Regions from separate parts of the Nocardia tengchongensis genome, predicted to be linked through region 1. Evidence: riboswitches for the same ligand, from Rfam matches in the RefSeq annotation. Region 1 holds a riboswitch; each other region holds the start of a gene.
What was found. A riboswitch is a leader RNA that binds a small molecule or an ion and turns the genes downstream of it on or off. The one in region 1 is predicted to bind magnesium.

Region 1 (10,361 bases):
TTTCTGCATCGAGGTCGTGTCGTCGGCACCCGTCGAGGAGACGCCCTGCGATCTGCTGACCCTCGGCGACGGCTGGCCCCGCGCCCGGGTGCACGGCGCGGGCATGCGGTTCCACCAGGGCCTGACCCTGCTGCTGGCCGCGGCCCAGCACAACGGCGCGGTACGCACCGACATCTCGGTCTCCGACGTGCTCGGCCTCTTCACCGCATGCGTGGCCGCCCAGCGTCTCCCCGGCCAGGCCGCGCCGATCGGGCGGACCGCCGCCCTGATCCTGGATTCACTTCGGGCCGACCGGAATTCGACCGCGACCCTCACCACCGCCTCCGGCCGAGACGAGCGGGACGGCGATCGCGACGGGCACGGCTGCCACATGTGCGGCAGCGTGCTGTCGCAGTCGGGAACCGGCCGACGGGCGCGATACTGCTCCCCCGCGTGCCGGCAGAAGGCGCACCGCGAGCGGACCCGGCTCGCGGGGCCCTCCTCGACGGTGGCATGAGCGCCGTCGGCTACCTCACGTAGGTCCGCCGACCTAGTGGCCCATCACCCTGAGGATGGTGCCGTCCAGGGCCGCAATGACGTAGCCGCCGTCGTGGTATTCGTTTGAGATGTAGACGCGGAAGACCTGTTGGCCGTCGCTGAAGGTGCCGCGGGTGTCGACGATGATGTAGCGGCTCGTCGGGTTGGAGACCTTCAGTTGCTGGGCGGCGGTGGCCAGCAGATTGGGGATAATGTCCCAGTTGATGGAGCTCAGGTCGATGGTGTGGCCGGTGAGCTGGCCGCCTACGCTGTCGCGTTTGGCGGCGCCGGCGCGGTAGATGTAGTTGTCGTAGTGGTTGGGCTGGTTCGCGACGGGGGCGCCCGTGGACACGTGTTCGGGGTAGATAGTGGTTTCGGTGAATTGCTTTCCGCCCGTAGCCTCCTCCAAGGCAGCGACGGCCTTGCGTACTCCCTCGGGGGTCAGCAGGTCGGCGGTGGGGTCGCCGTTGGCGGTGGTCGGCGCGATGACAGTGGGCAGGGCTACATCGCTGCTCAGGATGATGCCGGTGGGCGGAACCGGGGCGGTGGGCAGGCTCGATCCGCCTTGGTTGCCGGAAGAGGGCCACAGGGCGATGGCGGCGACGACAGCGACGGCCAGACCGGCGCCGACGACGGCCAGAATCCACGGGCGCGTATTGCGTTGCGGCACAGCCGGTGTGGGATTCGGCGGCATTGGCACGAACGCCTGGGGCGCGGTGAACCCGCCGGGATGCTGAATGGTCGTCGCGAATCCCTGGGGCGGCATCTGCGGGAATGACTGCGGCTGGGCCACCGTCGCGAACCCCTGCGCGGATTGGGACCCGGTCGCGAATCCCTGTGCAGGCTCGGCCGCGGTCGCGAATCCCTGCGCGGACTGGACTGTCGCAAACCCCTGGGGCGGCTGGACTGCGGTCCCGTACCCCTGTGGCGCGTGGAAGGGCTGCGGGGGCGGGGTCAGGTCCTGGGGCGAGGTGGTCGTGCGGAATGAGTCCGACAGCTGTTGGTGGGCAAGCTGTTCCGGGGCGGTGTCGCCGGTGGCGATGGCCTGGGCGAGCATGCGGTCGACCTGGTCGGCGGGTGGGCGGTGGCCGGGGTTGGGGACCAGGAGGGCTTGGATGACGGGGCTCAGGGCGCCCGCTTGGCGTGGGGGCGGGACCGAGCCCATGAGGACGGCGGCGAGGGTGGCTACGTCGGTGTCGCGGCGCATGGGCTGGTAACCCTCGACGGCGGCGAACATTACGAGGCCGAGGGACCAGAGGTCGGAGGCGGGGTTGCCTTCGTGGCCTTGCAGGCGTTCAGGGGCGACGTAGGGCAGGGAGCCGACGACGCTGCCGGTGGACGTGAGGCCGGTCAGGTCGTTGACGGCGGCGATGCCGAAGTCGGTGAGGACGGGGGAACCGTCGGTGCGCAGCAGGACATTCGGGGGTTTCACGTCGCGGTGCAGGACGCCGACGGCGTGCGCGGCGCGCAGGCCGGCGAGGATGCCGCGGCCGACCCAGGCGGCCTGGGCCGGGGTCATGGGGCCGTCGTCGAGGCGGTCCGCGAGCGAGCCGCCGGCGACCAGTTCCATGACGATCCACGGATGTTTCTCGGCCGGGGTGTCCACGATGTGGTGAATGGCCACCACATTCGGGTGGGCGATGCGGGCCAGTGCGCGCGCTTCGCGCAGCACGCGTTCGCGCTGCACCTCGGCCGCGGTCGCTTCGCCGTCGGCCTTCACCTCTTTCAGCGCCACTTCGCGGTGCAGTGCGACGTCGTACGCCCGCCACACCGTGCCCATGCCACCGCTGCCGAGGGGCTCGATCAACTCGAAACGCCCGTCGACCATTGACCGCCCGGAATTCACGGACGTCAGCTTAGGGTTCCCACACTGCCTACGCGAGATCTGGTACCGGTCGGCCTTTTCCGGCCCGGGTCAGCGGTGGCGGTCGCTGCCTCAGCCGCCCTGCAAAGCGTTGCCGAGCCCGGTGGCCGCGCCGAGCTCGTAACCGACAGCCGCGCCGATGGCGCCGATGGTGACACCGGCCACGATCGCACTGAGCACAGCGCCTATCACGGCACCGATGCCGGCCCCCGCGAGGGCGCCACCCCCGGCCCCGATAGGCGCACCCACTCCCAGGGTCGGAACGCCCATGGCGAGACCACCCGCTACCCCGCCGATGGCCGCACCGACCGCAGCCCCGACGAGCGCCCCTGGCACGGCCCCGATCACCGCGCCCGATACCGTCCCCACGACCGCGCCGATGATGAGACCGGCGGCGCCGCTGCCCACGATCAGGTTGGTGGTGTTCTGCGAGTAGTTGCTGTCGACAGGGACCGTGGGCAGTCCGTCGCCGACGGCGGCCTGGGCGGCGGCCGCGGCGTTCTTCACCTGATCGAGGACTGCGGCGGGAATCGCCGGCACGCCGGGCTGCACCGGGCCGGCCTGAATCTGTTGGAAGAGCGCGGCGGCCGGGTCGCTGGGCTGCGCCGCGGCCTCGGCCGTGGCGACGGAGCAGGTCACGGCGACGGCCAGTGGTATCGCGCCGACAATCGGCAACAAGGCGCGTCGCGACGCGCTGGTCCGGGATCCTCCATACCGACGAGCCATTCGACCACCCTCTCGCTGGATTCGACTTGGGAATCTGCTGCAGCAGGCGAGAATGCTCCCCTGGCTACCGGTGATACGACGCGTGCGTCACGAATGGTAGCTGATCAGTAGCTATTTTCGGCCGAAGGACATGGCCCATCTCGGATCCTGCCCGCGCGACCAGGTCACGATGCCCCCGGGACCGCTCGGATCCTGTCAACAACACCGGACACGGCCGTAAAGAAACCGTCAGGACCGCCGACCTGACCAGCATCGGAGGTAAGAAGTGGGAACCCGGCCACGCGCCCGCGCGCGGCCGGATGCACCTGTCCATATCCAAGGAGAAGCCGTGCCACACATCGCCGTCACCCTGATGGTGATCTTCGGGTTCCTCGGTTGCGCCCTCATGCTGCGCATGCTGGCCAACGCCGAAACCACCCGCGAACCCGTCCGCACGGCGCAGCAGGGCATCCGCGCACCGCGCGCGATGATGGACGAGTGAAACGCGGCGAGGGCGAGCGCCGTGCCCGGGCTCGCCGCAACGGCGGACGCCTCCTCAGGCCTCGTCCGGGTGCCGGGTGAGCAGCCGCTCGGTGGCGTCGTACTCGTAGAGTTCGGCATAGCGTCCCCAGTCGATGGCGATCCGCAGTTGTCGCCGCGCGGCGTGCTCGGTGAAGCCCCGCCGCAGCAGGTCGAGGAAGAAGCCGTCGCGCAGCCGCTGGTTGCGCGCACCGGCCAGCGCGTGGTCGATCGCCGCGACCAGAGGCGCCTTGGCCCGCGCCAGCCGCGCGAAAATGGCCTTGGCACTGTCGATATCGGCCTCGGTGAACAGGGTGCCGTCGAGGGTGAGCTCGATATCCCCGTCGGCGGTGGTGGCCAACCCCAGCATGGTGGCGGCGTCGACCAGCGGCATCAGATCGTCGACCTCGAAGCGCAACCCGCCCGCCAGATCCGGCAGGTCGGCCCGCCCGCCTCGGGCGGCAACAAAATCCAGCATGCCGCCGATTCCGTCCACCCCGGCATCGGGCAGCGGCCGGGTAGTGGGGCTGGGGGTGATGCTCGGCCAGCTGCCATCGAAGGTGACGTCGGTGAGCATCCGATAGGCCTGGTCCACCAGCGCCTGGAACCCCGCGCCGCGCGGGTCTCGCGGCTGCGGGAGACGCACCTGGATCTCACCCTTGATTCGCCCGGGATTGTTGTCCAGCACCAGGATTCGGTCGGCCAGCTGCACGGCCTCCTCGATGTTGTGGGTGACCATCAGCATGGTCTTGGTCGGGAAGGCAGTCTCCGCCCGCAGTCGCATGAGCTCGCCGCGCAGGTTCTCGGCGGTCAAGACGTCCAGCGCCGAGAACGGCTCGTCCATCAGCAATACCTCCGGCTGCACCACCAGGGCGCGGGCGAATCCCACCCGCTGGCGCATGCCGCCGGAAAGCTCCTTGGGATAGGCGTTCTCGAAACCGTCCAGGCCGATCATGTCGATGGCGTCGGTGACCCGCTCGCCGCGCTCCCAGGCCGAAATCCCTTGGGCGCGAAGGCCGAGTTCGACGTTCTGCCGCACAGTCAGCCACGGCAGCAACGCGAAGGTCTGGAACACCATGGCGGTATCGGCATTCGGCTCGGTGATCTCGGTCTGCCGGATGCGCGCGGACCCCGCAGAGGGGAGCGTCAGGCCCGCGATGATCCGCAGCAGCGTGGACTTGCCGGAGCCGGATTTGCCCAGCAGCGCGACGATTTCGCCCTCGCGCAGCTCGAGGCAGACATCCGAGAGCACAGGCAGCTGCTCGCCGGAGGGGTTGGTGAAGTTCTTGGTGACACGATCGACGGTGATGATGGGGGCGGACACGATGGGTCCTCCTTTCGAAAAGTGTTTCAGCTCAGCGAGAATCGCCGTTCGGCGGTGCGCTGCAGGCGTCGCCACAACAGGCGGTTGATCGTCACCGTGACCACGCTCATCACCACGGTGCCGAGCAGCACCCTGGCGAAGACGTCGTCGGTGGTGGCGTTGGTGATGTACGCGCCCAGGCCGTAGGCCTCCATACGCGTGTTCCCGGCCTCCACGACCTCGCCGACCAGCGTGGCGTTCCACGCGCCGCCGAACGCGGTGATCGCGCCGACCACGTAGCCGGGGGCGATCGCGGGCAATATCAACGACTTCCAGCGCTGCACGCTGTGCACGCCGAGATCGTCCATGGCCTCGCGCAGGTCCGTCGGGATCTGCCCGGCCGCCGCGATCACGTTGAACAGCACGTACCACTGCGCACCCAGCGCCATCAGCACGATGCCGCCGACATTCAGTGAGATGCCGGTGTAGGTGAGCGCCGCGATGACGAAGATGAACAAGAACTGGGCCGGGAAACTGGCCAGCACCTGCACCACCGGCTGAGCGAACCGGCAGACGCGCGGATTCATCCCGATCCACACGCCGACCGGCACCCACACGATGGTGGAGACCACCAGCAGCACTATCACGCGGCCGAGGCTGGCTAGCCCCATCAGCGAGGTCGGCCCGAATTCGGCCAGGCCAACGGTTCGTTCGAAGTAGGAGGCGAGTGCCCAGGTGCCCCAGGCGAGCGCGGCGAAGAGCAGTCCGAAGAAGAGCACATCGCCGATGCGGCTGCCCGCGCGCTCGTCGTAGGCGGAACGGGTGCTGCGCCCGAAGACCCGCATGAGGCGATCGACGTGCTCACCGACCGGTCGTAGGACCCGTGCCAGCCGGCCCGGCACCGTGCTGCGGCGCAGCAGGTCGAGCACCAGACTCCTCGGGGCCTGCGCACTTTCGGTGTGCTCCACCCGGAATCGCTCCGACCACGCCGTGAGCGGCCGCCAGAACACCACGTTCACCAGGACGATGGTGAGCACCATGACCAGCGCACCCACGATGAGATTGCCGACCTGAGCCTCCGAGGTGGCCGCCGCGATGAAGCTACCCATGCCGGGCAACGCTTCGTCCCGGCCGGATACCGTGATGACCTCCGAGGCCGCGAGCATGAACCACGCGCCGCCGAAGCTCATCATGCCGTTCCAGATCATCGGCACCATCGCCGTCGGCACCTCCAGCTGCCACAGCCGCTGCCAGCGGGTGAGCCGCATCATGCGGGCCGAATCATCCAGCTCCCGGGGCATATTGCGCAGCGCCTGGTAGTAGGCGAAGGTCATGTTCCAGGCCTGCGCGGTGAAGATGGCGAAGATGCACGCCGCCTCCGCGCCCAGATACGAGCCGTGGAACAGGCCCACGAACGCGGTGACCGTGATCGAAACCAGCGCCAGCACCGGCACCGACTGCAGCACGTCGAGGGCCGGGATGAGCACCTTCTCGGCTCGCCGCGAGCGTGCCGCCCACTGGCCGACGATCAGTGTGAAGAGGATGGACGCCGCCAGGCCGATGAACATGCGCAGCGTGGTGCGGGCCGCGTAATAGGGCAGATTCGCGGGATCGGTCGATACGGCCTCGGTTCCGGTATCCGGCGTCCAGGGCACCGACATGTCCCGAAACAGCCGCAGCACCAGCAGGATCAGCAGCACGCCCGCGCCGATGATCAGGTAGTCCACCGCTCGGAGCCGGCCGCGTACCCGCGGTACCTCGGGAGTCGTCTTGGGGCGGTCCGGAATTGTCAATTCAAGAGTCATTGCTGTTCACCTCGCTCCGAGCGGCTTCGTCGCAACTCAGTTGGTCGATTCGGCGGCGACCGCGGGCGGTGCGGTCATGACGTTGTAGGCGTGGACGGCCGAGGCCAGCACCGCCGGTACGCCGACGAGCAGGTTGAAAACCACGACGCCCATTCCGGCCCCGACCACCGCGCCTTCCAGACAGCCGGTGATGGCGCCGGGAATCGCCAACGTGCCCAACGTCAATGCGCCGACCGCGAGACCTTGGCCCGCGCCCAGCAGGACGCAGCCCAGCGGCGCGCCGATGACGGCACCCAGCAGCGTGCCCACCGCCAGGGCCACGGTGAGCTCGTTGTTGACGTTCTGGAAGACGGTATTCATCCGATCCTCGAAGCTGTCGGGATCGGCAATCTGCTGTGCCGCAGGGCCTTCGGCTTGCGCCTCCGCGACGGCGTGCAGCTCCGCGGCGATGCGTCGTTCCTCGGCGCTGACCGGTCGGGCCCGATCCGGGCTCGGGGTGAGGGTGGCGCTGTCGCCGTCGATGCGGGCGTCGATCGGGTACGTCGTGTCCTGCTTCGTGATGGTCAGCGGGATCGCCCCCACCACCACGCCCTGCGGATCGAGGATCTGCAGCTGGTCGGCGGTGGTTCGGAACGTGCCGAGGTCGGTGTGCAGCACCACCGATCGGTCCACGATCCGGGCGTCGCCGGACACGGCCTGAACGTTCACAGCGTCGGCGAGCCGGACGTCCGGTCCGGGTGCTGTGGCCGAAGCGGCAGCCGGGGCGACCAGTCCGGCGGCGGTCAGCGCCGCGGTGGCGAATGCGAGCAAGCGAATTCTCATCGGGATGTTTCCCCTCGGGATACCGCTGCCCGCATCGGTTTCCGGGCAGCATCGAATACCGTCGAGCACGGTGGTGCCGACGGGTCGGATATATATGCGAATCTCCGAATTCATTCGTAAAATGTGCACGCGAATAATCCGGTGCCGCGCAGGCGGCATCGTGATATCGGAGAATTACGTGCGTCGAGATATCGACGCGGTGTTGGTGTGCTGGCTAGCGGCCCGGACCGAGGCGGAGGGGCCGGCCCGGAGATCCCGGGTCATCATCGGGTGCCATCTTGCTACCCGACCTCCTCACTGGTAGAACGCGATTCGTCAACGCACGCGGGGAGGTCGCCCGGAACTCTCGGGGCGGACGCACACCCCTCTCGTCAGAGTTTTGGCACTGCACGACGTGTTCCGAATCGGAAAGCCACTTTGGATTACCCCTTGATCCGGAGAAATCTGTCCTAACCTTGGGCGTCTCTCGACGTCGTCAGATCAGTGGCCTATGTTCGTGCAGGAGCCTCGCCTATCGAGGTGCAACAGGGAACCTAGTTAACGACTCGTTAAAAGTCAAAACCGCTATTCGCTCATTCTTCGACCGTGGCCGACGCCACTGACAGGGCACCGGGCGGATGGCGTTGCGGAGCCGGTGGCCCCCGCCAAGACCACCGATGTCGGATTACCTACCCAACGTTGCGTGACGCGGCAGCAGCGGTCAGCCGTTCGGCTCCACGCTGGGATGCCGTGACGGCCTCCCGGGCATAGCGATGCATGCGCTGCTCGTAGTCGGCAACGGCGCTGAGCAGCGTGCCCCGGCCGGAGCCGAGACACATGGACAGGGTGGCGGCATCGCGCAGAGCGGTGTTCGCGCCCAGTCCGCCGGCCGGGCTCATGGCGTGAACGGCGTCGCCGAGCGCGGTCACTCGGCCGCCCGGCCAATCCGTCAGCGTCTGGGCCGAGCGAATCGGCAAGACTGCCAACGCGTTCCGATCGGAGGCAGTGAAAACAGCCCGCAGTCCAGGATGCCAATCCGCGCTGATGCCGACGGCCGTCTCGAGCATGTCGCCATCGAGTTCTCCGCTGTCGGCGAATCCGAGGGCCGTGCGCGTTCCGAAACACGCCCAGTACAGATAGTCGTTCACCGGTGTGAGGCGACGCCCGTCGAAAGCGCTCGCGCGGAATGCCATCGCATCCACGATGACGGCGAATCCCTCGGCGAATACCACCGACGTTCCGTCGAGCAGCGTTTCGGCGACCAGAGCGCGGGTGCGGGGAGTAAGCGTGGTTCTGCCGTAGAGACAGACCATCCCGGTGTCGACCGGATCAGCTGCGGGTACCAGTTGCCTGCGTACCGCGGAGTTCACCCCGTCGGCCGCCACCAGCACGTCGCACACCGTACTGGTCCCGTCCCTGAATCGCGCCGTAACCCCGCCCGCGCTCTCGCTGACATGTATCAGCTCCTTGCCGAACCGAATTTTATCGGTGATGCCGGTCATCAGAATCTCGCGCAGGGTCTGCCGGTTCACACTGAGATCACCATCCTCGGCCGTGTCCGCGCCCTCGACGGCCGAGGGCCGCCACGTATCCACCACCCGCCCCGATACCTCGTTCAACTCCACGTCGACGAACCGTCCGCCCGACCCGGCCACCGCGGACGTGTCCCGCAACATCTCCACCAGTTCCCCCGGCAAACACTCGGCCAAACTCTGCTGCCCGGTCTCATCGATCCGAATGCGGTACCCCTGAGTTCGGCTATCCGCCTCCGCATCCCGTTCGTACACCTCGAACTCCATGCCGTTCCCGCGCAGCCCCTGTGCCAGGCACAACCCGCCCAGCCCCGCTCCGGCAATCACAACTCGCACTATCGCACGCTCACTCTCACAACAAGATCGACCACTCACACCGAACCGGTGCACAGCCACGCTCGCTGTCTTCGCTTGCGCCGGGCTTGCACCACGCTGGCGCGTCCGGCAATGGACCACCGCGGGCAGCTGTCCATCCCGTCGACCACGCAGCATCACGGCAAGCGACGACCGATCAACCCCACGCTCGCCGTAACAACCCGCAGGATTAACCGGTCAACCGCCCATACGTGCCGTGGCATGCTCGCGTCGGCGAACAAGCCCAGCGCGCCACGGGTGATCCTTGACGTCACACGAACAGTCGGTGGCGGACGTTTCGGCGAGGATGCGCTGCCCGAGAATTGACCCTCGCCCGACGTAGTGCTGAAAGGACTGCCTGAACGAGGTCCCATGTAATGAGAGCGTCAAACGGCTAGCCCCGTAGTTTTCATCTGCTTCGGTCTGCTTCGGTCCGCTCGGATGGCGTCAACAACCCGACACACCGTCGTAAAGAAACCGTCAGGATCGGCGACTTGACCAGCATCGGAGGTATGAAGTGGGGAGCCCGGCCACGGCCGGGGCGATACCCGCACATATACAAGGAGAAACCGTGCCGCACGTCGCCGTCACCCTGATGGTGATCTTCGGGTTCCTCGGTTGCGCCCTCATGCTGCGCATGCTGGCCAACGCCGAAACCACCCGCGAACCCGTCCGCACGGCGCAGCAGGGCATCCGCGCACCGCGCGCGATGATGGACGAGTGAAACGCGGCCAACTACGCATCTACCTGGGTGCTGCCCCGGGCGTGGGCAAAACCTACTCGATGCTCGGCGAAGCCCATCGGCGGCTGGAGCGTGGACGCGATGTGGTGGCCGCGGTCGTGGAGACCCACGGCCGCAGCAAGACCGCGGAGCTGCTCGCCGGGATCGAGCGCATCCCGCCGAAGATGGTCGAATACCGGGGGGCGACGCTGCCCGAACTCGACGTCGAGGCGGTGTTGCG
Region 2 (10,361 bases), on a different contig from region 1:
GGTCGCACTGGCGGCCGGTGCGCGCCGGTTGGGGTTGGGTGAGCCGTTCGTGCTCACCATCGCCGGGGTGATCGCGTCGTATCTGCCGTTCGTGCCGGAGTTCGACATCGAACCCGAACTGGTGCTGCTGGGGCTGTTGCCCCCGCTGCTGTACACGACCGCGATCCGCACCTCCCTGGTGGATTTCCGGCCCAAGAAGACCTCGATCACGCTGCTGTCGGTGGGGTTGGTGTTGTTCACCGCGTTCGCGGTGGGCGCGGTGGTGTATTGGCTGCTGCCCGTGCCGTTCTCCGCGGCGGTGGCGATCGGGGCGATCGTGGCCCCGCCCGACGCGGTCGCGGCCACCGCGGTCGCGCGCCGGGTCGGGATGCCGCGCCGCATCGTGACCCTGCTCGAAGGCGAGTCGCTGTTCAACGACGCGACCGCGCTGGTCACCCTGCGCACCGCGGTCGCCGCGATGGCGGGCAGCGTGACCCTGTGGCAGGCCGGGGCGAGTTTCATCGGCGCGGCCGGCGGTGGCGCGCTGTTCGGTGTGGCCGCGGCGATGATCCTGGCGTTCCTGCGCCGGCGCATCAACGATCCGGTGCTCGACACCAGCGTGTCGCTGCTGGCGCCGTGGATCGCGTATCTGCCCGCCGAGGCCGTGCACGCCTCGGGGGTGATCGCGGTGGTGACCTGCGGGCTGATCCTGGGTCACGGTGCGCCGCAGTGGCAGAGCGCGGCCTCGCGCATCGCCGAGCACACCAACTGGCGCACCATCGCCTTCATCCTCGAGAGCGCGGTGTTCCTGCTGATCGGGTTGCAGGTGCGCCACATCGTCGAGGCCGCCTGGCACAGCGATCTGCCGCATACGACGCTGCTGGCCACGTGCGCGGTGGTGCTGGTGACGGTGATCGTGGTGCGGCCGGTGTGGGTGTTCCCGGCGACGTACGCGGCCTGGCAGATCGAGGGGCGGCGGCAGGGAAAACCCAAGCCGGAGTGGACCGGACCGGCGGTGGTGGCGTGGGCGGGCATGCGCGGGGTGGTGACGCTGGCCGCGGCACTGCTGCTGCCGGCCGACACCCCGGAGCTGGACACGCTACGGCTGCTGGCGGTCGTAGTGGTGGGTGGAACGCTGCTGCTGCAAGGACTCTCGCTGCCGTGGCTGGTGCGACTGTTGCGGTTGCGCGGGCCCAGCCGCGCCGAGGACCTGTTGCAGGAGGCGAACCTGCTGCAACAGGCGACCACGGCGGGGTTGAAGGCGCTGGAAGAGAACATCGCGCCCGAAACGCCCCCGGATGTGGTGGACGCGCTGCGCAATCGGGTGGTGGTGCGAGCCCAGTCGGCGTGGGAGCTGTTGGGCCGCTCCGAATCCCAGCGGGTGACCCCCAGCGGCGAGTACCGCCGGTTGCGGCTGGCGATGCTGGCCGCCGAACGCGACACCGTGCTGCGGATCCGGGATTCGGGGCTGGTGGATCAGGAAGTGCTGCAGGCGGTGATGGCCACCCTCGACATCGAGGAGTCGACCATCGATCGCGTCGCCGAGGCCGACGAGGACGACGGAACCCCGCTGCGGGTGCCGATGCCGCCGGGAGCGTGTGAGCATCTGCGGGAGGCGCCGTGCGTGCGGGTGCCCGACACCCCGGAGGCGTGCGGGGAATGCCTCGACGAGGGTCTGGTGTGGGTGCATCTGCGGATGTGCCTCGAGTGCGGGCATGTGGCGTGCTGTGACTCCTCGCCCGGCAATCACGCGACCAACCATTTCAACAACACCGGGCACCCGGTGATGCGCAGTGTGGAGCCGGGCGAGTCGTGGCGCTGGTGCTACCTGGATGAGCTGCTGGGCTGAAACGGCCACACCCTTGACTTTCCTACCGGGAAAGTGGAGTCTTACTTTCCAAGTAGGAAAGTGAGGGGTCATCATGGACGGCATCACTCCGGATCAGGCCCGCGCCGCGCTGGATGCGGCCGGGCAGGCGCGGCGGCAGATGGCCCGCGAGGTCGGGCTGCCGCGCGGATACTGGTGGGGAATGGCCTGCGGCTGGCTGGTTTTGGGTGTGCTCGGCGATCTGGGACCCGGTTGGCTGGTCGCGGCGGCCACCCTGGCGTTCGGGGCCGGGCACGCGACCCTGGCCTCGCGGCTGCTCGGCGGGCGTCATCGCACCGGCGGGGTCCAGCTCAGCGCCGATGTCGCGGGGCGTCGCACCCCGCTGGTGGTGATCGGCATGCTGGTGGCGCTGGTCGGGGTCACGGTGGTCGCGGCCATCGCCCTGGACGCGGACGGTGCCGGGCATCCGGGCAGCTGGTCGGCGCTGCTGGTCGCCGCGGTGATCGGTTTCGGCGGTCCGGAGCTGCTGCGGGTGCTGCGCCGGTGGGTGCGCGCGTGAGTATCGCCCGCTTCGACGAATTGATCCATCCCAGTACCCGGCTGACGCTGGTGGCGACGCTGGCCGCGGCCGATTGGGCGGAGTTCGCGTTCCTCAAAGACCGCCTGGGACTGTCGGATTCGGCGTTGTCCAAGCAGTTGGCGACCCTGGAGGAGGCCGGTTATGTCAGCACCGAGCGTCGCCTCGAGGGCAGTCGCCGCAAGGTGCGGGCGCGCCTGACCGCGGCGGGGCGCGCCGCGTTCGACGGGCACATCGCGGCGCTGCGCGACATCGTCGCCGGCGCAACGGCTCCCGGGGAGCCCGGGGTCTAGGTCCGCGCGGGGCGGCGGGCCGGTTGTTCGCCTCGCGCCGGGCGGCGGGCGGGCTGTTCGCCGCGGATCGGGCGCTGCGGGGATTGTTCACCGCGCGCGGGGCGTGGCGGATTCTGCTCGGTGCGCGCGGGCCGGCGGGGTGGCTGCTCGGTGGTGCGCCATTCGTGGCGGTCGGGGGCGCGCTGCGGTTCGGGCGGGTAGTGGTGCTCGGGCGCGGTGTTGCGGTCGGCCATGGCGCGCGCCGACCAGCGGATGGCGTAGCCGATCACGAAGCAGGGCAGTGAGACCGCCACGAAAACGAGGACCGCGGCGATGACGCCGCTGCCGATTCCCAGTACCAGCAACTCCCAGCCGGGGTAGCAGGTGGTGCCGGTCGAGCAGTCGCCGTAGGTGCGTTGCCCGTACTGCCAGGCGAGCAGTCCCAGGCCCGCTCCGAGGGCCAGCGCGAGCAGCGTATTGGCGATGTACCAGCAGCGCAGCAGTTTCCGCAGGAAGATCAGGGTGCCCAGTTGTCCGGCGTCGAGGCTGTCGGCGATGTCGTCGCCGACGCCCAGATGCCGCCCCCATCCGGATGGTTCGACGGCCTCGGCAACGGCGGGGCTATTGGCGTACCGGCTTGCGGTCATACTGGTCGATCCTTCTGCACCTCGAACAGTCCACGAGCACAGGTTGATTCGCAATGCCGCCCCGAACTGAATCCAAACTGGGTCGATCATTGCAGCGTCGGGCGATCCGCGCTCACCTTGTGGCGGAATCGGTCCTGGATGCGCGGCGGCGGCGCCGGGCCGGGATCGGGGGTCGGCCCGGCGCCGCCGGGATCGCGGCGCCCGCTGCGCGGCGGGGACGCGGGGTGACGAGTCTCGGGGAAGAGGACTCGCCGTCGTCGTGTACCGCTGGGTGTCTGCGCTTTTTCACCCGGGCACTTCGGACAAACAGAACGTTAGCGATGCAGTTGCTGAAATGCGATGTGAGCGTGGGAATTAGGGGATCATTAGGGGCTGTTGACGTTTCGCGACCAGGGTGGTGCAGCGAAAGGGTTGCCGGAGATCATCTTCCGGGCGCGCGAACCGACGGGTCGGCAACGACTGGTCCGATACGGGCGTATCGGGGGTGCGCAACGCCGACACTGCATGTATGCGCCAATGGCGTCGCAGTTTTCATTCACCCGTTCATCTGGGGAGATGATCGACAATGATTCGGTCACGCAAGTCGGCTCTGGCCGCGTTCACCACCGCTACCGCCGCGGCCGCGGCGCTCGTCCTGGCCGCGCCCGACGCGGCCGCCTACGTCAGCAGCGTGAACATCGCCACCGGAACCAGCATCGGCGGCGGCTACGGCACCAACTGCGCCTACACCGTCACCGTCAACGGCAGTCCGAACGAGTACGTGTGGCTCTACGACAGCAATGCGGCAAGCTTCAATCCACAGCAGTTCAGCCTGGGCACCGGCGGTACCGCCACCTCGAGCTGGACACCGACCTCGACCGGGACGCACTACGTGCAGGCCTGGACCTACAACGGCTCCCAGTGGGCGACGGTGACGGTCAATACCGGCATCAATCTGGGCAGCGCCTGCGTGGTCACCAAGTGAGCGCGGCGGGTTCACCCGCGCATTCTCGGGTCGCCCGCCGGTGAGCCGAGCCGGCCGATGGGTTCGCGTATCGGCCGGTCCGGGGCCGGGTGTGCGCTCACACCCGGGCCCGGGCATTACTCTTGACCCGGTGCAGACCGAGCAGCCTCCCTCCGAGGAGCCCCGCATCTGGGGTGGAACGACCCTCACCGAACGCCGTGAGGCGCGCCGCACCGCCTTGCTCGAGGCCGCACTGGATCTGATCGGCGAGTCCGGGGCGGGCGCGGTCACCATGCGCGCGGTGTGCCGGCGCGCGACACTGACCGACCGCTATTTCTACGAATCCTTCGCCAGCCGCGACGAGCTGCTCGATGTGCTCTATCGCCAGATCGCCGACGAGTTCCTCGATCCGATGACCGCGTTCGCCGTCGCCGACTCTCCCGACCGCGATCGGGCGCTGTCGGAAACGTTGGTGGACAAGGTGCTTCAGGATCCGCGCAAGTCGCGGCTGTTTCTGGTGGAGCCGTATTCCTCGACCGGGCTGGGACAGACCACGATCGCGGTGATGCCCGCCTTCACCCGGTTGATCCAGGATCATCTGTTCGCCCACATCGACGATCCGGTGCGGCGGCGGCTGGCCGCGGTCACCATGGCCAGCGGCAATGCGGGCATGTTCTCGGCGTGGCTCAACGGCACGCTGCGCGCTACCCGCGAGCAGATCGTCGATCATCTGGTGCAGACCATCGACGCCTACCGCGGGATGTATCGCGGCTGACACCGGCCCGGGTTGCCGGGCGGGTGCGGGGCGACGGCGGTCACATCGGGTTGCCGATCGGCGCGTACGGGTGTTTACTCGCTGACGCAAGGTGCCGTCGTTAGCTGAGGCTCCTTCACGGATACAGGCCGGCGATCCCGAACGTCGAGAGACGCCCCGGATCAGGACAGGCTTCCCCGAGCTAAGGGGACGCCCCGACCGGCTCCCGCCCAGGTGGCGGGTTACGCCGTGGAGTGCTGAAGGTCTTACGAGGGGTGGTACCGCACCGGCGAATCCCCGCCGGTCCCACTCCCCCGGCATGCACGCGACGCTGTGGCGTCGCGTTGTCGATATGTGCCGAGGAGGTGGTGGGCGTGCCCGATGGACCGGGACCGAGTTCCGTTAGCCAATCGTTCACTAGGCGACACTCCACTTATTCCTCGGCGGTTACCCCGTTCCCGGTAGCGTCCGATTCCTGAGTGCGCCGTCATCTGCTGGGAGATCGAGATGACCACCTGGGAAATGCTGCTCCGCCTGGCCACCGGTGTCGGGTTGGGCGCGATCATCGGATTCGAGCGTCAGTTCCGTGCCCGCATGGCCGGTCTGCGCACCAACGCGCTGGTCTCGGCCGGTGCGACGCTGTTCGTGCTGTTGTCGGCGCACGGCTTCAACGGCGCCACCGCCGACCCGACCCGCGTTGCCGCGCAGATCGTTTCGGGTATCGGCTTCCTGGGCGCGGGTGTGATCCTGCGTGACGGGTTCAATATCCGCGGCCTCAATACCGCTGCCACCCTGTGGTGTTCGGCCGCGGTCGGTGCGCTCGCCGGTGCCGGCATGTACTCGACGGCCGCGGCGGGCACGGTCGCGGTGGTGGTGGTCAATACCGCGCTGCGCACCGTGGCCCGGTCGGTGGACCGCCCGATCGCCGACGGCACCGACGCCCAGGACGCGTTGTATGCCTTCCACGCCGATACCGACGACGCCCACGAGGCGCAGGTGCGGGCGCTGCTGGTGCAGTCGTTGACGCGCACCGACTTGCGGCTGGTGTCGATCTCGAGTCATGACACGTCCCCGGGCCGCGTGCAGGTGCGGGCCGAACTCACCGGCGATCGTCGTGACGATCGTCAGATGGAGTCCGCGGTGAGCCGGTTGAGCTTGGAGCCTTCGGTGACCAGTGTCGGCTGGCGCACCGTGCCGCGGCCGGTGGAAACCGAGCAGTGAGCACGGTTCAGACCATGGCGGAGGGGACGAGGGTGGTCAGGCCGCCGTCGACGAGCAGGTCGATGCCGGTGATGTAGGAGGCGTCGGACGAGGCCAGGAACGCAACAGCGGCCGCAACCTCGTCGGATGTTCCGATGCGTCCGGTGGCGACGAGGGATCCGGCGGCGGCTTGGGCTTGCGGGGAGGCTTCGGCGCGGAAGGCGGGGGTGTCGATGTAGCCGGGGCTGATCGAGTTGACGCGAATTCCCTTGGGGGCCAGCTCTGCTGCGACGGTGCGGGCCACGTTGTGGACGGCGGCCTTGGTGGCGCTGTAAAGGGCCGCGCCGGGGGCGCCGCGGTAGAGGGCGAAGGAGGCGTTGACGACGATGGCGCTGCCGGGGCCGAGCAGCGGCACGGTGGCCTGGATGGTGAAGAAGGCCGCCTTGACGTTGATGGCGACGACGCGGTCGAATTCCTCGGCGGTGACGGCGGTCAGGGGTTGGAAGGCTCCGATACCGGCATTGACGAACACCACGTCGAGGCGACCGAATTGTTCGGTGATGGTGCGGGTCAGTGCGGCGAGGTCGTCGGGGTCGGTGATGTCGCCGGCGATCGCGGTGGCGCGCGGGCCCAGGGCGGTGGCGGCGTCATCGAGGCGGGCTTTGTCGCGACCGGTGATGATGACGTGCGCGCCTTCGTCGATGAGGCGCTGCGCGGTGGCCAGGCCCATGCCGCTGCTGCCGCCGGTGATGAGGGCGATCTTGTGGTCGAAGCGGGATGCGTTGTGCGTCATGGCTTCAGCGTGCCGGGGCCGGCGCGGGGCAAACAGTGCGTGTTTATCGTGGGTGTGACACCACCACCTTCACGCTGGCGTCTCCCCTGTTCACGCCGCCGTGATTGTCAGGCGGGTGGGGCCAGGCGCAGGCGGTGCAGGCGGTCGAGGGCTTCGGCGGTGCCGGTGTCGGGGCGCGGGTTGTAGAGCACCACGTGCTGATCGGGCCGGTCGGCCAGGGTGAGCGTGGTGGTGTCGAAGTGCAGCTCGCCGGCGTGGGGGTGGTGCAGTGCGTTGACCGCTTGGGCGGCGGCACCGACATCGTGGCGCGCCCACAGGGTCGCGAATTCGGGGCTGCGCTTCGCGAGTTCGGTGACGACGGCCTCGAATCCGGGATCGCCGGGGCAGGTGGCGGAGTCGGCGCGGTAGGCGGCCACGACCGCGGGTGCGCCGTGGGCCCACACCTGTTTCATGGCGAGGTAGCGGGGGTTGGTGAAGTAGGTGATCAGGCAGTTGTGGCCGGGGCCGTCGTAGTCGAAGACGGCGCGGGCGGCGTCGTTGTAGGCCAGCACGCTCCAATAGCGGTCGCGCAGCACCGCGGGCCGGGTTCCCCAGGCGTCGAGCAGGTTGCGGGTTTCGGCGGTGACGTCGGTGCCGGAGTCTCCGGCGCGGCACGGCGGGTTGAGTCCGGCCAGGACGTAGAGGTGGCCGCGTTCGGTGGCGTCGAGGCGCAGGGCGGCGGCCACGGCGTCGAGGACGTCGCCCGAGACGGTGATGTCGCGGCCTTGTTCGAGCCAGGTGTACCAGGAGACGCCGACTCCGGCGAGGACGGCGACCTCTTCGCGGCGCAGGCCCGGGGTGCGGCGGCGCCCGGCGGCGGGCAGTCCGACCTGGTCGGGGGTGATGCGGGCGCGTCTGCCGCGCAGGAACTCTCGCAGTTGTTCGCGGCGCACGCCCACTGGGTCCATACCTCACGCTAACAATCGCGGGGCCCGTTCGGTTCCGGCGACGGTTAGCATGTGACCGGATTTCGGGTTGGAAGGGGGGCCGGATGCGGCAGATTCTGGTGGCGGCGCTGGTGGCACTGGTGGTGTCGATCACGGTGACGCCGTTGCTGATTCGATTGTTCACCCGGCGCCGGCTCGGGCAGGCGATCCGCTCCGACGGTCCGGCCAGTCATCTGGCCAAGCACGGGACCCCGACGATGGGCGGGGTGGCGATCCTGGTCGCGCTGTGGTGCGGGTACGGGGCGGCGACGCTGGTGGGCCGGCATTTCGAGGGGCGCGGGCCCTCGGCGTCGGGGCTGTTGGTGCTGGGGTTGGCGACGGCGTTGGGTGCGGTGGGGTTCGTCGATGACGCGGTCAAGTTATCGCAACAGCGCAGTCTGGGGTTGACCGCGTCGGGCAAGATCGTCGGACAGTTGTGCGCGGCGGTGGTTTTCGGGGTGCTGGCGTTGCAGTTCCGGGGCGGGTCGGGGCTGACGCCGGGCAGCAAGCAGATCTCGATCGTGCGCGACATCTCGACGGTGTCGCTGGCGGTGGCGGGGTTCTTGCTGGTGGTGTGCCTGATCGTGGTGGCGTGGTCGAACGCGGTCAACATCACCGACGGTCTCGACGGTCTGGCGGCGGGGTCGATGGGGTTGGCGCTGGGTTCCTATCTGCTGATCACGTTCTGGCAGTATGCGCACGCGTGCGCGACCAAGGCGGTGCCGGGCTGCTACACGGTGCGTGATCCGCTGGATCTGTCGGTGGTGTGCGCGGCGGGCGCGGCGGCGTGTGTGGGATTCCTGTGGTGGAACGCGGCGCCGGCGAAGATCTTCATGGGTGACACCGGGTCGCTGGCGTTGGGCGGGCTGCTGGCGGGGTTGTCGATCACCACGCGCACCGAGTTGCTGATGGTGGCGGTGGGGGCGTTGTTCGTGGCCGAGATCGTGTCGGTGGCCTTGCAGATCGTCATGTTCCGCACCACCCGCACCCGGGTGTTCAAGATGGCGCCGTTCCATCATCATTTCGAGCTGACCGGCTGGCCCGAGACGACGGTCATCATCCGGTTCTGGCTGCTGGCAGCGATTTCGGCGGCGACGGGGTTGTTGTTCTTCTACGCCGAGCATCTGGCGAGCACCGGGCCCCGGCACTGAGTAATACGAAAGGCCCACCCGGATCGCATGTTCCGGGTGGGCCTTTCGGTGACGCGATTGCTCAGTGCACGACCGCGGGTGCGTCGACCGCGGCGGGTGCGGCGGGTTTGGTGCGGGGCAGGAAGAACGCCGGGATCAGCGTGGCCAGCAGCAGCACGGTGGCCACGACGAAGGTGTGGGCGAAGGCTTGGGCGGCTTGGTCGAAGCCCTGGGCCAGCACCGGCGCCGGCACCTGCTGCGCCACCCGCGGATCGTAGTTGGACGCGATGGCCATCTTCGCTTCCGGGCGGTGGTTGAGCAGGGTGGTCAGCACCACGGAAATGGTTGCGGTGCCGATGGATCCGGCGGTCTGGTTGACGATGTTCATCAGCGTCGAGCCGCGCGCGACCTCACCGTGGGTGAGGGTCTGGATGGCGGCGGTCATGGTGGGCATCATGGTGCAGCCCATGCCCAGACCCATCACGAACAGCACTCCGCACAGCAGCGGATACGGGGTGTCGGCCTTGACCTGGGTCAGTGCGGCCATCGACACCGTCATGATGCTGATGCCGGTGAGCACGATCTTGCCGGGCCCGATCTTGTCGACCAGCCGGCCGGCGATGGGCATGGTGAGCATGGCGCCCAGGCCTTGCGGGGCGATGAGCAGACCGGCGGCCAGGGTGGATTCGCCGCGCACCTGCTGCAGATACGAGGGCAGCAGCAGCCCGGATCCGAAGAACGCCATGGCGAACAGGGTCATGGTCATCACCGCGTAGCGCAGCGATTTGTTCTTGAACAGTCGCAGTTCGATCAGCGGGTGTTCGGTGCGCAGGGCGTGGAAGACGAATGCGATCAGCAGTGCCAGGCCGATGACGGCGGGGATGAGGACCTTGGCCGATTTGATGGTGCCTTCCCCGGGGATGGAGGACACGCCGAACAGGAAGGCGGCCAGACCGGGTGAGGCGAGCAGCATGCCCAGGAAGTCGAAGCTCTGCGAGGGTTCGGGATTGTCGCGCGGGAAGATCGTGTAGGCCAGGATCAGCGCGATGATGCCGATGGGCAGGTTGATCAGGAAGATCCAGTGCCAGCTGAAGGAGTCGATGAGCCAGCCGCCCAGGATGGGGCCGCCGATGGGGCCCAGCAGCATGGGCACGCCGAGCACGGCCATGACGCGTCCGATGCGGGTGGGGCCCGCGGCGTGGGTCATGATCGTCATACCGAGTGGCATGAGCATGCCGCCGCCGAGGCCCTGGATGACGCGGAAGGCGATGAG
Region 3 (10,361 bases), on a different contig from region 1:
ATCAAGACCGCGGTCGCCGACGGCCTGGCGCCGGCGGTGCTGAGTTCGCTGGCCGTCGCGACCGAGCTGGCCGAGGGAATTCTGGTGTCGCCCGGCGTGACGGGTCTGGATCTGGAACGGCAGTTGCGGGCGGTGTGGCCGATCGGCCAGAAGCCGACCGGTCCGGCGCGTGACTTGTATGCCATTGCGTGCCGCCCGATCTGAAGCATTCCAGCGGGTTTCGCTGTCACTTCCGGGAGTTTTGTCCGATGTGTTGACAGAGTGACGCCGATCACCATAGTCTTCCGGCGCGAGCCGAACGGATTTCCGGACGGCCATGTCTGCCTGCACATTCAAAGTGCCTTTACAATGGCTTCGCTGAATTCGCAGCGCGAAGACACAAGTGCGCCAACGCGTCCCGTGTGCGTTATCAAAGGGTTATGGTCACGGAATGGTGCGAACCGCCGCCGCTGCCGCAGACCCGGATGAGCCAGTCATTCCGGCCACTGCTTCGCGGGCGAAGCTAGAGGTTGTTCCCGAAACGCCCGACCCAGAAGCGCCCCAGCCCCATTCTTTCGGCGCACACGTCCTGAGCGCGGCCGATATCGAGCGACTCCCGTCCTCGGCCCGCCACCGCATCGCGGCCTTCATCCATCTCCAGGTGGCGACCCTGGAGGAATGGCCCGAGCCGGTGCTGCCCCCGATTCCGGAGCTCGACGAACTCTGACCGACCCGGCCGACGCGGAAGTTCCGCGCCGGCCCACCCGAGATGTCGGGTTCTGTACGGGCCACCGACGGCCCGGGGCTCAGCTGCCGATGGCCTGAGCCACCTTGACCCCCACCAGGATCACGGCCACCAGCAGGTATCCGCGCAATGCCAGCATGCCCGCGGTGCGCCCCGGGGAGAACGCCGGACGCTCCAAGGTGTCCAGCGCGGGGGTGCGCCAGGTGTCGCGGTCGGCCCGCAGGATGGCCCTGCGCTCGTCCCGCGTCAGCCGGGTCGCCTCGAGCTCCTCCACCTGATCCGGGTCCAGATTCCCGAATTCCTTTGCCGTGCGCTCGGTTTCCCGGCGTCGGCCGCGCTGCCAGGCGATCAGCATGCCCGCGCCACCGAGCACGCCCACCAGCGCACCCCCGCCGAAACCCAGCTCCAGGTTCGCGGTGGTGATGCCGGGGAAGAAAGTCGCCGCGGTCAGCGCCAGCGACAACAACACCAGCGACCACACGATCACGCCCGCGACGATGTTCTGCCGCACCGTGTTCACCCACGGCCCCAGCACCGCCTTGTCATTGCAGAGCAGCACCAGGAACACCGTCGCCGAGGGCAGCAGCACCCCCGCCAGCGCCTGTACACCCTGGGTGAGCAGGCCCAGCACGTGATCGGGGCTGAACGACACCGCCGCCGCGAGCGCCAGCAGCGCCGCGTAACCCGCGTAGAACGCCGGCGCCTCGGAGATCTTCCAGTGCAGCGAATGCCGCTTGCCCAAGGTGTCGCCGAGCGCGTAGGTGGTGGCCAGGCCCACCGCGTTCGCCCCGATCAGCGACGCGTCCAGCAGCAGCAGCGCGAACAGCGCGCCCACCGTGGGCCCGGCATGGTCGTGCAGCGCCCGCGCCACCGCGCCCGCATCGGTGAAATTCCCGGCCGCGACGGTGCCGCCGAGCCCGAAGGTGGTGGCCGTCATGATGGCGACGGCCCCGGCCATCACCACCACGATGCCGACCCACAGATCGATGCGCTCGTAACGGATCCACCGCGGGGTGATGCGCTTGTCGACGATATTGGACTGCTGGAAGAACAGCTGCCAGGGTGCGACGGTGGTGCCCACGATGGCGACGATGAGCAGCAGCAGCGTCGAGTTCAGCCCGCCCGGGAACGAGGGCACGAAGCCGTGCACGACCTGGGATCGGTTGGGGTGCACCAGGAATGCCAGCGGGAACATGACGATGTTCAGTGCGATCAGCCCGAACAGGAACCGCTCCCAGCGCTGGAACGACCCGCCCGCCACCATGGCGAACAACCCGACGGCGGCCAGCGGCACGGCCACGTCCTTGGGCAGCCCGAAGTAGCTGAGCGCCATGGAGACACCGATGAATTCGGTGACGATGGTGAGCGCGTTGACCACGAACAGATCGCCCACGCTGAACGCGCCCCAGAACTTCCCGAAGCGGTCGAAGATCAAGCGCGCGTGGCCGACTCCGGCGACCGCGCCCAGGCGGACCACCATCTCCTGGTTCACATACAGCACCGGGATCAGCAGGATCAGCGTCCAGGCCAGGGCCATGCCGTAGTTCTGCCCGGCCTGCGCGTAGGTGGCCACGCCACCGGCGTCGTTGTCGCCGACCATGACGATCAGGCCGGGGCCGATGATGGCCAGCAGCATGCGGAAACGCTGGAGGCGCGAGCGCCCCTCGAGGGTGTCGTGGCGGCCGATGGAGCCGAACGCGCCGACGATGTCGCCGACGTGGGCGCTGTCCATGACGGCGCCCGTCGGGCCGGCGGTGTCACCGGGCGGAGTGGCGGTGGCGCCGGAGGCGGCGACGGTGGAGGTGCGGCGGCCGGAGCCGTTCGCGAAGAAGGCCATGGCCTGTCCCTCGCTTTCGATCAGCAGTTTCTGCGGGCATGCGGAATACGCCCGGCGGCAGCCGATTTCGGGCAGCGATCGACCTGACCACGGCGCGCGCCGACGCCGGCGCAGGGTGCGCCGGGGCAGCTCGAGCGGGAACGGGTCAGCCGGTGACCGGAATGCGGCGGGCCGGGGACGTCGAGAACGTGAAATACGTACTCGGATACGGACTATCGCCGGAACTCATGGTTCGTCCCTCACCTCCTTGCCGCCGAGGCGTACGGGGACGCCGCTGATCGTGGTGTCGCAACGCGCACGGCAAGAAGGAACCAGGGCCGCGCACACGAACAGCGAAGGCCCCGCACCCCTCTCGTCAGAGCTTCGGCACTGCACGACGTATCCGGGGGCTCGCGGCCCGGGGAAGCCACTTCGGATCACCCCTTAATCCGGGGTGATCTGTCCTAACCCTGGGCGTCTCTCGACGTCGTCGGATCAGTGGCCTGTGTTCGTACAGGAGCCTCGCCTAGCGAGGTGCTGACTTGGGCAATGGTGAGCCCGGGTCGGGTGCTTGTCAAATCCGGCCCGGTCGGTTCGCTGAAACCCCGTTTGTTCATCTTCGAGACATATTGGATATACCTGAATGAACGGCGGATTCACTTGGCGTGCAACGGGATAGCCACGGATGTGTAACGAGTCACTTATGGCAAATATGCATTGCCGATCAGCTGAGAACAGACTTAGGGTTTGCTTGTCACTAACTGATCCTGCGATGAGGTTTAATTCCGCGGGCCTACTCAATCGAGGTAAATCAAGTGCGCAAGAGTGGATTCGCTGCGGTTACCGCATTGGTGGCCGCCGTCACGGCAATTACCGCAGGAACAGCGAACGCCGACCATGAGGTGGGTGACGTCGGTGCCGTTCACTACTCGGCATCCGCTACCGACCGATCGGCGGTCATTTCCACCGATATCGGCTCGATGGACGTGGAGAATGGCGTTTTCAAGATCAAGGGCGCCGATGGCACGGTAGTTGCCGGAACCGAGCTGACATTCCGGGTGGACGACTTCGTTTTCCCGATCGCGGCCGAAATCCGGGAGCGCACTGTCACTTTGACGCCGCAGCTCGATCTGCAGCACGCGGCCTACCAGCCGGTCGCGCTGCCTTTTGAGGACACCGCTCCCTGGAAGACCCCCTACGACCGCGAGCAGGCGGCGTGGAACCGTATGAAGGACACCATCTCCGTCGGCGCGACCATCGGGACCCTGGTCGGCGGCGTCGGCGGCGCGGCCGTCGGCTGCGCCCTGGGTGGCATCGCCGTCGGCGGCGGGGCCACGCTGGCCACCGGCATCATCGGCGGCCTGTTCTCCTTCTTGCCCGGTGCGGTCGTCGGCTGCCTCGCGGGCGCCGCGGCCATGGGTGCGCTCGGCGCGATCGGCGGCCTGCTCCTGGTGACCGCCCCGGTGGCCATCGCCGCCGCGATCCAGTACTTCACCACCATCAACCAGCCGTTCACCCCGGCTCCGGCGAAGTAGCGGGAGCGGAGCTCGGTGTCGGGTCGTGGCCGGTCAGCCGGTCACGACTCGATGCCTTCGCCCTTCCGGACCTGCCACGAGCTGAGCTGGCGCGGCCGGTACTCGGCGCGGACCAACGGGTTGTGGCCCTGCCGCCCGACCTGCTGCTCCCGTTTGAATTCGCGGAAGTATTCGAACCGGATCATCAACAGGCCCGAAACAATCAGTACCGCAGCGGCAATCCCGCCGATGAGCGCCCAGCCGTAGAATTTCGACGCGGCCGCCACGATCGTCATGCCGAAGGCCGCGATCCCGAGCAGGCACATCACCAGCGCCGCGCCTTCTCGCGGGTCCTCGATAGCGTCACCGGGATGCGGATGCCAGTGCTGACCGTCCTGTTCGACCGCTGTCACCCTGACCATGTCCTTACCTCCCTCGAGCAGCGAAGATTCCTTTCTCTTCTCCAGAATGCACCCGCCGCCCCGGCTACGCGAGGGTAATATCCCGGATTAACGAACAAAGCGCCGGATTGTGTTTCAACCCTGCTTGGCGCGGTGGTCCGGTAAATGACCGCGTCGTATTTCGGACGATCGACCGGAATAGCTTTCGCGCGCACTGTGAGAACGCTCGAAGGATTCGAAACCCGCCGCCGCGCATAGCATCTGGTACGCGAATCCAGGTACGTTCGGAGACATGGGGAGTCCGGACGGCGTGTCACGCCGCTCACGCAGGTTTCGCCGTCCGCTCGCCCTGGCGGCCGGTGTCGTGGCGGCGGTGACGATCGCGGGTCTGTTGCCGAGTTGGTGGTGCGGCCGCGACGCCGACGCCTGGTTGCGCGGGGATCCGGGACGGGTGCGCGCGCTGGCCGAGGAGTCGGTGGCCTTCGAAGCCGCCGACGATCAGCAGCGCGCGAACGGATCGAGTGGCGAGCTGACCGGCATGTGGGGACTGATCGCACATCAGATGACCGCGCTCGGCCTCGCGCAGATCTCGCTGGCGCACCCCGAATGGCGCGACCGCTACGCCCCCGTCGCGACCCGCGCGGCCGCCAAGACACTGCTGCCCGAGATGCGGCCGGTGTTCACCGCGGCCTGGCACGGCGAGGACGGCGTGACCGTGCCCGACTCCGCGAACGGGCACGCCTACCTCTCCTACCCGGCCCTCGCCCTGGGGATGGCTCGCCTGGTCGATCCGGCCTTTCCGCCCGACCTCGCCGCCCGGCAGGACGCGCTCGTCGCTTCCTACGAGCGGCGGCTGCTCGCCTCGCCGACCGCGCTGATCGACACCTTTCCCGATGAGGCCTACCCGACCGATGTGGCCGCCGTCGCCGCCGCGATCGCCGTGCACGGCCGCGCGACCGGCGCCGACCACAGCGCCGTCCTCGCGCACTGGGCTCGGCAGGTCCGCGCGGTCCAGATCGACCCGGGTACCGGGCTGGTGCTGCAACGCATGGGCGCCGACGGGCACGCGCACGACGCCCCGCGCGCCTCGGGCACCGGACTGGCGGCCTACTTCGCCGGCTTCGCGGACCGGGCGCTCGCCGAACAGTTGGCGACCGGACTGTTCCGGGAGGAGCGCAGCGTGCTCGGATTCGGCGCGATCCACGAATACGGCGGCGGCTCCGACGGACCCGGGGACATCGACAGCGGTCCGGTGATTCTCGGAATCTCGGTGTCGGCCACCGCATTCGCGCTCGCCCCCGCCCGCGCCTTCGGTCACCGCGACGTGTTCACCCGTATTTTCCGCACCACCGACCTCACCGGCCTGCCGCTGCGCAGCGGGAACCGGCTGCGCTTCGCGAACGGCGGGGCGATCGGCAACGCACTGTTGCTCGCCTTCCTCACCTCCGGGCCGGAGCTGGCGCGATGAAACCGCCCGCCTGGCTGCGCGCCGTCTGGCGGCTGATCCGCTTCCCACTGATCCCCGTCGTGCTGTATCTCGCCCTGCGCCCGGTCCTGGCGTCGGTGTCGGAGAGCCACGGATTCGGTTCGCCCGGCGGCATGGGCCTCGGCTACCTGCTCTTCGCCGCCACGGTGTCGGCGTTGCGCCTGATCGTGCTGGTCATCGTCCCGGCCTGGCTCGCCTATCGGGTGGTGGCGGGCGCGGTGCAACACCTGCTGCGTGATCCCGGCTGAGCGATCCGTGGTCGCGGCCGCGGAGTGGCGATGGCCGATCGCGGTGTTTCCGGGCAGTAGCGTTGCTGATGATTCACTGGCTCCGCGAAGGGATGGGACTGCACATGAATCGCCGCGTCGCCCTGATCGGTTCGCTCCCCGCCGGAGCGGTGAGGTTTACGGGTTGGCGCAGCGTTCTGGCGGTCGCGGGTGCGGTGACGGTGGCGATCGGGTCCACGGTCGTCGGGGTGGGTGCGGCGCAGGCGCCCGCATCCGGGCCGCCCGGCGAGGAATTCGCCAATCCGGTGCTGGCGCCCGGAGCCGACCCGAGCATGGCGTACTACCAAGGCCGATTCCACTTGGTGCAGGGCGACTTCTACAACGACGACAACATCGTGATCCGCAGCTCGGACACGCTCGGCGGGTTGGGCAAGAGCGAGCCGAAGGTGGTGTGGGAGCACCCCGCCTGCCCCGCGCCCGCCTGCACCAAGATCTGGGCGCCGGAACTGGTGCACATCGGTGACCGGTGGTGGATCTACTTCGCGGGGCAGTCCGACGACAGCAACGAGTCCCATCGGATGTACGCATTGCGTTCCACCGGTGACGATCCCACCGGTCCCTACGACTATCTCGGGCCGCTGAATCTGCCCGGCGGCTGGGCCATCGACGGCACCTACCAGCAGTTCGAGAATGTGGGCTACTACTTCTGGTCCTGCCTGCACGACCCCGAAGACACACGCGTACAGGACATTTGCGTGGTCCGGATGTCGGATCCGATGACGCCGGTCGGCGACCGCGTCAGCATCGCCACCCCGACCGCGGACTGGGAAACCGTCCCCAACGACGCGGATCTGAAGATCAACGAGGCCCCGCAGCCGCTGATCGCGCCCGACGGCCGCCTCTTCGCCACCTTCTCCGCCAACGCCAGCTTCGACGACACCTACCGAATCGGCTTGCTCGAATTGGCGCGCGGCGGAAATCCCTTGGACCCCAAGGCCTGGACCAAATCCGGCGGACCCATGCTGCCCGGTGGCCCCGGCGCGATCGCCCCGGGGCACAACGGATTCCTCACCATCGACGGCCACCCGTGGATCACCTACCACGCCCGCCTCGAACCGGGCACCGGCTGGGAGGGCCGCAGTATTCGCGTGCAGCCCATGTACTTCGGCCCGGACGGTCGTCCCCGCTTCGGCATGGCCTTCGGCCCGGACTCGCCCATCGTGATCGAAGCGCCGACTCCGGCGACTTCGGCAGCTCCGGTGACGCCGGCCGCTCCGGCTACTCCGGCAGCTCCGGTGACTTCGGCGGCTCGTCCCGCTCCGGGCAAACCGGGATGATCGCGATCCACTGACCCAGGCGTCCGATCGCCCCGCGAGGTGGGCAGGACCGCATCGATCCTGCCCCGCCCGGTCGCTGCTACGACCCGGTCGACCCGGTCGGCAGCGCGGCCAGCGTCGGGCCGTACGCCCAGTTCAACATCCGCTCCGCGTCGGCCTTCGCGGCCGCACCGCTGCCCGCACTGTGCAGCACCACACCGATGAGCGGGATTCCGGCCCTGACGGTTTCGAACAACAGGCAGGCGCCCGCCGCGTCGGTGGACCCGGTCTTGATCCCGATGGTGCCCGGGTATTCGCGAAGCAACTGGTTCGTCGTCTTCCAGACGTGGTCCCGATTGCCCGCTCCCGCCGGCAGGTGATAAGTCTGTGTCCCGGCCACCTCGCGGAAGACCGGCTGTCCCATGGCGACCAGCCCGAGCCGGATCAGCGCCGCCGGTGTCGAATAGGTCGAGTAGTCGTCAGGGACCGGCAATCCACTCGGATCAGCGAAACCCGTTCCCCCCATACCGATCTGGCGCGCGGTGTCGTTCATCCTCCCGATGAACCCGTCCTGCCCCGGCCCATAGGACTCGGCCAGTGTGTAGGCCGCGTCGCACCCCGACGGCAGCATCATCGCGAACAGCAACTGCCGCGCCGTGAGTACTTCCCCGGCGGCGAGCCCGGCCGTGCTCCCGTCATTGCGCACGCAGTAGGCGACCGCTTCGGCCGGCACCGTGATGCTCCGCTCCAGATCCCCGCTGTTGATCACTACCAACGCGGTCATCGCCTTCGCGATACTGGCGATCGGAATCTGGGTATCGGCTTCCCGGGACCAAAGCAGGGTCCCGGTGAACCCATCCGCCAACGCGGCCCCATCGGCCTGCACTCCATCGGGCTGAGAGCTCAGCCAAGGCAACTGAATCTGCGGCGCGGCTCCCGCCGGCGCGGCCTCGATTCCCTGGCCGACCCCCACGACCATCGCACTGACGACGAAGGCTTGCAACACTCGGGCAAATGTCTGCATGGGCACACATTGTGCACTCCACTACCTCTGATCAGCGGTATTTCGCCAGCTGGCGGGGTCAGCCGGAGAGGCGGGTGTGTCGCCGGCTATCCGTTCGCCGATGCGCGCAGCGGTGAGGTCAGTTCGGCGAAGTCGTCGGTGCGGGGGAGCGCACGCAGCAGCGTCAGCAGGTCCTCGGGTGCGGCGATCAGGCGTCGGCCGGCGAGGTCGAGCCAGCCTCCGGTGGAGGTGACCGTCGCGGCGACGACGCCGTCGGCGCGGGTGAAGCTATTGCGCATGATGAAGCGGGCGCCGTCGCCGGACAGGCCCGCCAGGCGCAGCGACAATTGAGCGGGTTCCAGCAGGCGCAGTTCGCTGCGGTAGTTCAGGGTGTCGGTCTGGATGACCGGGCCGAAGCCGCGCCGCGCGAACTCTCCCGCGGAGAAGCCGGACTCGCTGAAGTACAGCATTCGGCTGTTCTCCGCCGCGGAGAGGTAGCCGGCGGTGCGCATATGGCCGTTCTGATCCATATCCGACCATTGCGGCCGGAACGGGAACGCGAGTGTTGCTTGCACGTTGCTCATGCCGCCATGGTGATCGCCGCCGCCGGGCCGGTCCAGTTCAATCTTTGAACCACGGACTTCCCCGGTTCGGGCATAGCATGCCCGTGTGGGCGGATATGGACAGTTCTGTGCGGTGGCACGGGCGTTGGATGTACTCGGCGAGCGCTGGACCCTGTTGATCGTGCGGGAGTTGATGATGGGCGCCGCGTCCTTCAGTGACATCCGCCGAGGGTTGCCGCGGATTCCCCGAGCCACCTTGTCGACGCGGCTGCGGGCACTGCGGGCGGCCGGGATCATCGACGCCGACTACCGCCTCACCGACTCGGGTCGCGACCTGGCTCCGGTGCTCCAGGAATTGGCCCGCTGGGCAGTAGACGCCGACAGCGCGGCACTGTCCGAGGGCGATCTCGACACCGCCGCCCTGACCTGGGATATGCAGCGCCGCATCGATATGACCGAACTCCCCGATCGCACCGTCGTGCTGGCGCTCACCTTCACCGACCGGCAGCCGACGGACCGCTACTTCTGGCTGCACCTGTCGCCGACCGGAGTCAATCTGTGCCGCGACGACACCGGAGCCCCCGTGGACCTCTGGCTCACCGCCCCCACCCTCGCACTCACCAAATGGTGGACAGGCGACCTGTCCTGGCACGAGCTCCAGCACCAACCCGGCGTCCAGTTGGAGGGCGACGCCACCCTGCGCCGCCGCATTCCACACTGGTTCAAACGGTACGTCTTCACACCGGAAGCCCTTGCCGGCTCGACCCTTCGATGACCGGGGCTCGGGGTGTTTCCGCAGGAGGAACATCCAAGCCGATGCGGTCACACCGGACGTTGCGTTGGACGCCTCCCCGATTGATCGCGCGGGCGCCGGGGAGGACAGTCGATGGGACCGTCCACTTCATCCCGGATTGCGATACATGTCAGCAGTTCCCGCACACGGCACACCTCGAACCCGCTACACCTCCGTCGGCAGGGGGCAGGCGGCGTGGCGAATGATCGGCAGCAGTATCGAGATCCTCGCACTCACCGTGACGAATGCGGCGCGGCTCCCCGAGTACGTGGCCTTCGACGACGACAGCTGTCACGACCTGTGCTGGGCTCGTGAACGATTCGGCAAGTTCGCCGACCTGTGGGACGCGATACGCAGCGAATACTGGCAGTTGCTGTTCCACTCCGACGCGTCGGTCACCTAGCGGCCGGGACCATCAGAACAGCAGTGTTTCCAGCTGCGCCGCGCACCTTCGGGCGGACTCGTCGAAGGTGGTCATGGCGTCGAGGCGGCTGGTGGCGCCCGCCAGGCAGAGGGCG

Region 2: linked by a shared signal. The riboswitch ahead of ACYVKL_RS29860 (MgtC/SapB family protein) and the one ahead of ACYVKL_RS34920 (DUF8020 domain-containing protein) in region 1 are both predicted to bind magnesium.
Region 3: linked by a shared signal. The riboswitch ahead of ACYVKL_RS32985 (NRAMP family divalent metal transporter) and the one ahead of ACYVKL_RS34920 (DUF8020 domain-containing protein) in region 1 are both predicted to bind magnesium.

The regions. Positions count from the first base shown of each region.
Region 1 is NZ_BAAGUM010000018.1:63,773-74,133, forward strand. Features, by position in the region: gene ACYVKL_RS34890 (TetR/AcrR family transcriptional regulator) at 1-496, shown strand, start outside; gene ACYVKL_RS34895 (serine/threonine-protein kinase) at 530-2,362, opposite strand; gene ACYVKL_RS34900 (hypothetical protein) at 2,453-3,106, opposite strand; gene ACYVKL_RS34905 (hypothetical protein) at 3,435-3,587, shown strand; gene ACYVKL_RS34910 (ABC transporter ATP-binding protein) at 3,642-4,928, opposite strand; gene ACYVKL_RS34915 (ABC transporter permease) at 4,955-6,712, opposite strand; gene ACYVKL_RS34920 (DUF8020 domain-containing protein) at 6,749-7,534, opposite strand; M-box (ykoK) riboswitch at 7,891-8,060, opposite strand; gene ACYVKL_RS34925 (FAD-dependent oxidoreductase) at 8,203-9,441, opposite strand; gene ACYVKL_RS34930 (hypothetical protein) at 9,971-10,123, shown strand; gene ACYVKL_RS34935 (ATP-binding protein) at 10,120-10,361, shown strand, end outside.
Region 2 is NZ_BAAGUM010000015.1:689,497-699,857, forward strand. Features, by position in the region: gene ACYVKL_RS29830 (Na+/H+ antiporter) at 1-1,828, shown strand, start outside; gene ACYVKL_RS29835 (hypothetical protein) at 1,902-2,366, shown strand; gene ACYVKL_RS29840 (transcriptional regulator) at 2,363-2,677, shown strand; gene ACYVKL_RS29845 (hypothetical protein) at 2,674-3,303, opposite strand; gene ACYVKL_RS29850 (hypothetical protein) at 3,869-4,267, shown strand; gene ACYVKL_RS29855 (TetR/AcrR family transcriptional regulator) at 4,398-5,021, shown strand; M-box (ykoK) riboswitch at 5,111-5,284, shown strand; gene ACYVKL_RS29860 (MgtC/SapB family protein) at 5,508-6,221, shown strand; gene ACYVKL_RS29865 (glucose 1-dehydrogenase) at 6,229-6,993, opposite strand; gene ACYVKL_RS29870 (helix-turn-helix transcriptional regulator) at 7,101-7,940, opposite strand; gene mraY (phospho-N-acetylmuramoyl-pentapeptide-transferase) at 8,024-9,109, shown strand; gene ACYVKL_RS29880 (DHA2 family efflux MFS transporter permease subunit) at 9,171-10,361, opposite strand, start outside.
Region 3 is NZ_BAAGUM010000017.1:428,757-439,117, forward strand. Features, by position in the region: gene ACYVKL_RS32975 (LysR family transcriptional regulator) at 1-204, shown strand, start outside; gene ACYVKL_RS32980 (hypothetical protein) at 431-706, shown strand; gene ACYVKL_RS32985 (NRAMP family divalent metal transporter) at 786-2,561, opposite strand; M-box (ykoK) riboswitch at 2,902-3,081, opposite strand; gene ACYVKL_RS32990 (DUF8020 domain-containing protein) at 3,389-4,075, shown strand; gene ACYVKL_RS32995 (hypothetical protein) at 4,117-4,476, opposite strand; gene ACYVKL_RS33000 (hypothetical protein) at 4,748-5,923, shown strand; gene ACYVKL_RS33005 (hypothetical protein) at 5,920-6,189, shown strand; gene ACYVKL_RS33010 (glycoside hydrolase family 43 protein) at 6,294-7,505, shown strand; gene ACYVKL_RS33015 (D-alanyl-D-alanine carboxypeptidase family protein) at 7,585-8,508, opposite strand; gene ACYVKL_RS33020 (thioesterase family protein) at 8,595-9,071, opposite strand; gene ACYVKL_RS33025 (winged helix-turn-helix transcriptional regulator) at 9,184-9,825, shown strand; gene ACYVKL_RS33030 (hypothetical protein) at 10,046-10,246, shown strand; gene ACYVKL_RS33035 (IclR family transcriptional regulator) at 10,259-10,361, opposite strand, start outside.